Regions from separate parts of the Pseudarthrobacter sp. TE9888 genome, predicted to be linked through region 1. Evidence: riboswitches for the same ligand, from Rfam matches in the RefSeq annotation. Region 1 holds a riboswitch; the other holds the start of a gene.
What was found. A riboswitch is a leader RNA that binds a small molecule or an ion and turns the genes downstream of it on or off. The one in region 1 is predicted to bind glycine.

Region 1 (4,415 bases):
GCGGAGCACCTCTGCTGGCAGCTCGAAGCCCTCGGCGTCCACCACCGGTCCGGCACCGAAGGCGACGGCGATCGCGGACAGGATTTCCGGCGTCGTGGTTTCATCCGTGGAGACACCGATGGTGTCCGCGTCGATGTAGCGCAGGTTGATGCCGCGTGCTTCAGCCGCGGTGATGACCTTGGCGGCCTTGCCGGGAACGGAGACCGTGACCGTATCGAAGAAGGTCTCGGTGGCCAGTTCCCGTCCGGCGACCTTGAGGGTGGTGGCGAGGGCGCGGGCGTTGTTGTGGACGCGCTCGGCGATGGCCTTCAGTCCGTCCGGGCCGTGGTAGACGGCGTAGAAGGAGGACACGATGGCCAGCAGGGCCTGGGCGGTGCAGATGTTGGATGTGGCCTTCTCGCGGCGGATGTGCTGCTCGCGGGTCTGGAGTGCCAGGCGGTAGGCGGGCAGGCCGGCGTCGTCCTTGGACACACCCACCAGGCGGCCGGGCATGGAACGCTCCAGGCCCTTGGCGACGGCCATGTAGGCGGCGTGCGGGCCACCGAAGAACAGCGGTACGCCGAAACGCTGGGTGGAGCCGACGGCGATGTCGGCGCCCTGCTCACCGGGAGGGGTGATCAGGGTCAGGGCCAGCAGGTCAGCGGCCACGGTGACCAGCGCGCCGCGTTCCTTGGCCTCGGCGATGACGCCTGCGTGGTTGAAGACGCGGCCGGAGACGCCGGGCTGCTGGAGCACGATCCCGTTGATCGCGCCTTCAGGGAGGCCCTTGGACAGGTCGGCGACCTCAACCTCGAAGCCGAGCGCCTCGGCGCGGCCCTTGACGATGGCGATGGTCTGCGGCAGCACGTCGGCGTCCAGGACGGTCTTGCCGTCGCGGGCGTCCTTGTTCTTGTTGGCGCGGCGCATCATCAGCACGGCCTCGGCCACGGCGGTGGCTTCATCCAGCAGCGAGGCGTTGGCGATGGGCAGGCCCACGAGATCCTGGACCATGGTCTGGAAGTTCAGCAGCGCCTCGAGCCGGCCCTGGGAAATCTCGGGCTGGTACGGCGTGTAGGCGGTGTACCAGGCCGGGGCTTCCAGCACGTTCCGGCGGATCACGGCCGGTGTGACGGTGTCGTAGTAGCCCTGCCCGATCATCTGGACAGCGGTCTTGTTCTTGGCGGCGAGCCTGCGCAGTTCCGCAAGCACCTCAACCTCGCTCAGGGCGCCCTTGAGCGCGAGCGGCTTGGACTGGCGGATCGAAGTGGGGACAGCGATGTCCACCAAACCGTCAACGCTGTCGTAGCCAACGGCCTTGAGCATGGTGTCGACGTCAGCCTGGCGGCGCGCACCAATGTGCCGGTCCGCGAAGACAGACGGTTGGGATTGAATCGTCATGAGGAACTCCAGGTTTGGCCGGCCACGGGTGGCTCGGCATGGATCGGGTCCCTCCCCGCTCTGTATTGGACCTGAGAGATTCCGCAAACCCAGCAAAGGCCTGCTTGCACCGTCGGTGAGTGCCGCCGGAGCAGCACTGCTTTCCAGAGTCGCCTCGCCGTGACGGTACATGGGCCTGAGAGATTCCTGGGGAGGATTTGCTCCTACGGCGCCTGCCCGGTGATGGCCGGGAGAACTCTCCCGCCACAGCTCGAAAGGCTTATTGAAATGTGGGTGATTCGGCTCACAAGTTACAGGATGGCGGTCCCGGGGAGCAAATCGGTCCGTCATGAAGCACGCCGGCGGGACCGTTACGCAGGTGCTGTCATGGCGGGCTTGACTTTTGTTCGTGACCGACGCCACACTGAACCCCGTGATCCGGCCGGGCAGCGGAACTGGCCCAAAGAACGCTGGGCGCTCCGTCGCCGGCTGTGATTGCCGGAGGCCCAAAAATGCGCCGTGCGGCTTGAAGTCCACAGCGGATGCACTCCGATAACTGAACACTGATTTACCAATCAACGCTTTTGACCTGCGGCGGGAGAGCCCTGCCGGTACGTTCAGCAGGCGCCGTAGGAGCAAACCCTCCCCAGGAAACTCTCAGGCCCACGTACCGCCGCGGTGAGGCAACTCTGGAAAGCAGCCAGGCCCTGTCCTGGCTCACCGACGGTGCAAGCACGCCATCCGGCGCGTGGAAACTCTCAGGTCCCAGACAGAGCGGGGAGGAAATCCAATCTTTGCGACACCCCGGGTGCCGCTCGAACGATGGAGTTCCTCAATGACGACCCATTCCCCGACGTCCCCCGGCGGCGGAGCACCGCACCTGGAGCGGCAGCTCAGCAACCGCCACATCCAACTGATCGCCATCGGCGGCGCAATCGGCACCGGCCTGTTCATGGGTTCCGGAAAGACCATTTCGGCAGCCGGCCCCTCGGTGATCTTCGTGTACATGATCATCGGCTTCATGCTGTTCTTCGTCATGCGTGCCATGGGAGAACTGCTGCTCAGCAACCTCAACTACAAGTCCTTCAGCGATTTCGCCGCCGACCTGCTGGGCCCCTGGGCCGGCTTCTTCACGGGCTGGACCTACTGGTTCTGCTGGGTCATCACCGGCATCGCCGATGTCATTGCCATTGCAGGCTACTCCCGTGAACTGTGGCCCGGGGTGCCCCTGTGGATTCCCGGCCTGGCCACCGTCGCCATCCTGCTCCTGCTGAACCTCACCACCGTCAAGGCCTTTGGCGAGACGGAGTTCTGGTTCGCGTTGATCAAGATCGTTGCCATTGCCGCCCTGATCATCGTTGGCCTGTTCATGATCTTCTCCGGTTTCCAGTCCGACGCCGGACCTGCCACCTTCACCAACCTGTGGAGCCACGGCGGATTCTTCCCGAACGAGTTCATGGGCTTCGTGGCCGGCTTCCAGATCGCCGTCTTCGCCTTCGTGGGCATCGAACTGGTGGGCACGACCGCCGCCGAGGCCAAGAACCCTGAGCGGAACCTGCCCAAGGCCATCAACTCCATCCCCATCCGCGTGCTGCTCTTCTACGTAGGTGCCCTCATCATCCTGATGGCGGTCACCCCCTGGACCGAGTTCAGGGCAGGCCACAGCCCGTTCATCGCCATGTTCTCGCTGGCGGGCCTGGGTGCCGCGGCCACCGTGGTCAACCTCGTGGTGCTGAGCTCCGCAATGTCCTCCGCGAACTCCGGCATCTACTCCACCTCGCGTATGGTCTTTGGCCTTGCCCAGGAAGGCGACGCTCCGGACGTCTTTGGCAAACTGTCCCGCCGGAAGGTGCCCCAGAACGCACTGTTCCTCTCCTGCGTGCTGCTGCTCTCCGGCGTCGTCCTCATGTATGCGGGCCAGGACGTGGGCAAGGCCTTCGACATGGTGACCACCGTCTCCGCCGTCTGCTTTGTTTTTGTCTGGTCGATCATCCTGGCCAGCTACATCGCCTTCCGCCGCCGCCGGCCGCACCTGCATGAAGCATCGAAGTTCAAGATGCCCGGCGGTGTTGCCATGGTCTGGGTGGTCTTCGCCTTCTTCGGCTTCGTGATCTGGACCCTCACCACCCAGCCGGACACCCTGGTGGCCCTGCTGGTCACCCCGGTCTGGTTCATCCTGCTGGGCGCTGCGTGGTTCGTCCTCCGCCGCCGGCCCGCACACCAGGCCCGTTTTGCCACGTTCCAGGCTGAACTGCAGGCAGACCAGGACTTCACCGACGCCGCATCCGGCAAGGCTGTCCGTCCGGGTGCCGCCGCAGAAGCGGGGGAAGAGCGGGTCAAGCGGTGATCGGCACGGAAGCCCGCACGTCGCAGGCCGGCACGGCTGCGGCCGGGCAGCTCCAGTCCCTGGTGCCGGAAACGGGCAACGAATTCGTGCTGACGTTCCATTGCCCGGATGCCCTTGGCATTGTCCAGGCGGTGGCGGCGTACCTCCTGGAGCAGGAATGCTACATCGTGGACATCAAACAGTTCGGCGACAGGGCAAGCGGTCGGTTCTTCATGCGCGTCCACGTCACCTCACAGGTAGAGGTGGAACTCGACCGCCTCCGGGCCGGTTTTGAACAGGTGGCCCAGGAATGGCAGATGGACTGGCGCCTGGAACGCCATGGCCGCAAGCAGCCCATCCTGGTGATGGTGTCCAAGTACGACCACTGCCTCAACGACCTCCTGTTCCGCGCCCGCAGCGGTGAGTTGCCCGTCCGGATTGCCGCCGTGGTGTCCAACCACCCGGACCTGGAACCCCTGGCCGCCTGGCATGGTGTTCCGTTCCACCACATCCCGGTCACGCCGGACACCAAGGCGGAAGCCGAGGATCGCCTGCTGGAGCTGGTGGACCAGTACGCCGTTGAACTGGTGGTGCTGGCCCGCTACATGCAGGTGCTCAGCGATGAAGCCACTACGCGCCTTAGCGGCAAGGCCATCAACATCCACCATTCGTTCCTGCCCAGCTTCAAGGGGGCAAAGCCGTACCACCAGGCCTACGAACGGGGTGTCAAGAC
Region 2 (4,415 bases), 410 kb from region 1:
GGTCCCAGTCGGAGCTGACGACGGCGGCTGCCGTGTGGGGTGCGCGGCGCAGGGGTGAGTCCGCCACGGCGAAGTCGCCGTTGGCCACCTGGTCGATTTCCTTGCGGATGGTGATCATGGCCTCGATGAAGCGGTCGATCTCGGCCAGGTCCTCGGACTCGGTGGGCTCCACCATCAGGGTTCCTGCCACCGGGAATGCCAGGGTGGGGGCGTGGAAGCCGAAGTCGATGAGGCGCTTGGCCACGTCCTCGGCCGTGACACCGGTCTTGGCGGTCAGTTCGCGCAGGTCCAGGATGCATTCGTGCGCCACCAGGCCGCCTTCGCCGGTGTAGAGCACTGGGAAATACTCGTTCAGCCGGGCAGCGACGTAATTGGCTGCGAGCAGCGCGGACTTGGTGGCCTCGGTCAGGCCTTCGCCGCCCATGAGCTTCACGTACGCCCAGGAGATCGGCAGGACGCCGGCCGAACCGAAGCGGGAAGCCGAGATCGCGACCCCGTGGCCTTCCTCATGCGCTGCCTTGTTGGCGTCGCCGGGCATGAACGGTGCCAGGTGGGCCTTGGCTGCCACGGGTCCGACGCCGGGTCCGCCGCCGCCGTGGGGGATGCAGAAGGTCTTGTGCAGGTTCAGGTGGGAGACGTCGCCGCCGAACTTGCCGGGCTGGGCCAGGCCCACCAGGGCGTTCAGGTTGGCGCCGTCGATGTAGACCTGGCCGCCGGCCGCGTGCACGGCGTCGCAGACCTCACGGACGTCCCCGTCGTAGACGCCGTGGGTGGACGGGTACGTGATCATGATGCAGGACAGGACATCCTTGTGGGCCTCGATCTTGGCCGTCAGGTCATCGTGGTTGATGGTGCCGTCCGCTGCGGTGGCGACGACGACGACCTTCATGCCGGCCAGGACTGCCGAGGCGGCGTTGGTGCCGTGGGCGGAGGCGGGAATGAGGCAGACGTTGCGCTGCTCTTCCCCGCGGGAGTGGTGGTAGCCGCGGATGGCCAGCAGGCCGGCGAGCTCGCCCTGGGATCCGGCATTGGGCTGGATGGACACCTGGTCGTACCCGGTGATCGCGGTCAGGTCCGCCTCCAGGTCGGCAATCAGTTCACGCCAGCCTTCGGTCTGGGAGTCCGGGGCGAAGGGGTGGATGGAGGCGAACTCCGGCCAGGAGATGGCTTCCATCTCGGCGGTGGCATTCAGCTTCATGGTGCACGAGCCCAGCGGGATCATGGTGCGGTCCAGCGCCAGGTCCCGGTCCGACAGCTTCCGGATGTAGCGCAGCAGCTGGGTTTCAGACCGGTGCGTGTTGAACACCGGGTGCTGCAGGTAGTCGGAGGAACGTCCGACGGCGGCCTCCAGTCCGAAGCCTTCAGCCGCGGCAACGGAGGCCCCAAAGACGTCCGCGACGTCGGCGACGATGGCCGCCGTCGTGGTTTCGTCGAGCGAGATGCCCACGGTATCGGCGTCGATGGAACGCAGGTTGATGCCGCGCGCTTCGGCATCGGCGACAAGCGCGGCAGCGCGTCCGGGGACGCGGACGGTAAGGGTGTCGAAGAAGCTCGTGTGCAGCACCTCCACACCGGCAGCTGCCAGCGAGGCCGCCAGCACCCGGGCGTGGCCGTGCGTCGTTTCCGCGATCGCCTTCAGCCCGTCGGGGCCGTGGTAGACGGCGTACATCGAGGAGACGATGGCCAGCAGGGCCTGCGCGGTGCAGATGTTGGATGTGGCCTTTTCGCGGCGGATGTGCTGCTCGCGGGTCTGCAGCGCCAGGCGGTACGCGGGCACCCCTGCGTCGTCCTTGGACACCCCCACCAGGCGGCCGGGCAGCGACCGCTCCAGGCCCTTGCGGACAGCCATGTAGGCGGCGTGCGGGCCACCGAAGAACAACGGGACCCCGAAGCGCTGGGTGGAGCCGACGGCGATGTCGGCGCCCTGCTCGCCCGGAGGGGTGATCAGGGTCAGGGCCAGCAGGTCAGCGGCCACGGTGACCAGCGCGCCGCGTTCCTTCGCCGCCGCAATAGTGGCGGACTGGTCCCAGACCCGGCCGGAGGCGCCGGGCTGCTGGAGCACGATCCCGTTGATGTCGCCGTCGGGCAGGCCGTTGGACAGGTCGGCGACCTCAACCTCGAAGCCGAGCGCCTCGGCGCGGCCCTTGACGATGGCGATGGTCTGCGGCAGCACGTCGATGTCCAGGACAGTCTTGCCGTCCGCTGCAGGCTTGGCCTTGTTGGAGCGGCGCATCAGCAGCACGGCCTCGGCCACGGCGGTGGCTTCATCGAGCAGGGACGCGTTGGCGATGGGCAGGCCCACCAGGTCCTGGACCATGGTCTGGAAGTTCAGCAGCGCCTCGAGCCGGCCCTGGGAAATCTCGGGCTGGTACGGCGTGTAGGCGGTGTACCAGGCCGGGGCTTCCAGCACGTTCCGGCGGATCACTGCAGGCGTGACGGTGTCGTAGTAGCCCTGGCCGATCAGCTGCACGGCCGTTTTGTTCTTGGCGGCGAGCCGGCGGAGTTCTGCAAGCACCTCAACTTCACTGAGTGCGTCCTGCAGGCGGAGTGCGGTTTCCTGGCGGATGACCTTGGGGACGGCGGTATCGACCAGTGCGTCGACCGTGCCGTAGCCAACGGCCTTGAGCATGGTGTCGATGTCATCCTGGCGGCGTGCACCAATGTGGCGGTCGACGAAAGTGGTGGGGGCTGGGGTAACCGACACGAAGGAACTCCATTTTGTTCAGGCGGCGCAGGGTACGCCACAGCTATCCGGGTCCCTCCCCGCTCTGTATTGGACCTGAGAGTTTCCGCGTTGCCTGCCTGGGCAGGAACCGCTTGCACCGTCGGTGAGCACAACAGTCATGCCGGCCCCTTCACAGGGGAACGGAAGCTGCCTGCTGCTTTCCAGAGGTGCCTCGCCGCGGCGGTACAGGGGCCTGTGAGATTCCCGGGGAGGATTTGCTCCTACGGCGCCTGCCTGTGCTTCGGGCAGGACTCTCCCGCCGCAGATCAAAGGCTATTCATTTGTTGCGATCATGACGGCCGATGACAGCCCTCACAACTCTCCATTGTCCTACGCCCCAACCCCTCCGGGCAAATGGTCGGGGCTACCTGCGGAGCCGCTCCAGGGCGGCCAGGAGCTCCTCCACATCGGAACCGGCGCCCGCCTCCGGGGCAGGCCCCACGGACAGCATGGCGTTGAAGTACAGCCCGTCCCCCATGTACAGGACAGCCTTGGCCAGGCCGGGTCCAACATCCGCCGCAATCTCATCCAGCCACCGTCGCTGGATGGCGGCGAACCGGCGCCGCGTCTCTTCATGCGCCACCTCCGCCAGGCGGGTGGCCGCCACGATGACACGGTCCAGCGGAGTGTCTGCCCACACCGAAGAACGGATGAAGTAGGCCGCAGCCCCTTCATCGGCCGAAGCCATCGCGTCGGCGTCTGCCCGGGCCAGGCCCTCCAACCGGTCCAGCAGCACGGCAATCAATGCTTCCTTGTTGGGAAAGTGGTAGAGCAGGCCGCCCTTGGACACGCCGGCCTTGCGGGCCACGGCGTCAAGGGTGGCGGCGCGCTCCCCCACGTCGATCAGCAGGGACTCGAAGGCGTCGAGGACCGCATCACGGGCGACAGGCTTTCGGGGCATGCCTCCCATCATGCCCTCAGGCGGGTCCGAATCGGGAATATGCCAGTTTCAAACTATACCGTCCAGACGGTACAGTTATGGAATGACGACCTCCATCAGCCCCACAGCAGTCCACGGGGACGGCACCCCCACACGCCGCCCATGGCGCGACTGGCTTGCGCTCGGCCTGCTGATGTTTCCCGTCCTGCTGGTGGCGGTGGACAACACGGCACTGACCTTCGCACTTCCCGCCATCTCCCAGGCCCTGGAACCCGGCGGCGTGCAACTGCTGTGGATCGTTGACGCCTATCCGCTGGTCCTGGCCGGCCTGTTGGTGTCGATGGGCAGCCTCGGCGACCGGATCGGGCGGCGGCGCCTGCTGGTCATCGGCAGCCTGGGCTTCGCCGGACTGTCCGCCGCCACGGCCTTTGCGCCCACGCCTGAGTGGCTGATCGCCGGCCGGGCCGCGCTGGGGTTCTTCGGCGCCATGCTGATGCCGTCCACGTTGTCGCTGATCCGCAACATTTTCCCGGAGCCCAACCGCCGGCGACTGGCCGTGGCCATCTGGGCCGCGGGCTTTTCCGGCGGCGCCGCCCTGGGGCCGATACTGGGCGGATGGCTGGTGGAGCACTTCTGGTGGGGCGCCGTCTTCCTGGTATCGGTGCCGCTCATGCTCCCCCTGCTGGCGCTGGGTCCGGCCCTCATCCCGGAATCGAAGGACCCCGCGCCGGGCAGGGTGGATGTCGCCAGCATCGCGCTCTCCATGCTGGTCATGGTGCCCGTGGTCTACGGCATCAAAACAGTGGCCAC

Region 2: another riboswitch for glycine. It lies ahead of gcvP (aminomethyl-transferring glycine dehydrogenase); the one in region 1 lies ahead of cycA (D-serine/D-alanine/glycine transporter).

The regions. Positions count from the first base shown of each region.
Region 1 is NZ_JBWBRD010000002.1:1,843,586-1,848,000, forward strand. It holds gene gcvP (aminomethyl-transferring glycine dehydrogenase) at 1-1,377, opposite strand, end outside; glycine riboswitch at 1,531-1,630, opposite strand; glycine riboswitch at 1,942-2,039, shown strand; gene cycA (D-serine/D-alanine/glycine transporter) at 2,192-3,703, shown strand; gene purU (formyltetrahydrofolate deformylase) at 3,700-4,415, shown strand, end outside.
Region 2 is NZ_JBWBRD010000002.1:2,253,004-2,257,418, reverse strand. It holds gene gcvP (aminomethyl-transferring glycine dehydrogenase) at 1-2,704, opposite strand, end outside; glycine riboswitch at 2,897-2,994, opposite strand; gene ACZ9J7_RS11140 (TetR/AcrR family transcriptional regulator) at 3,090-3,626, opposite strand; gene ACZ9J7_RS11135 (MFS transporter) at 3,709-4,415, shown strand, end outside.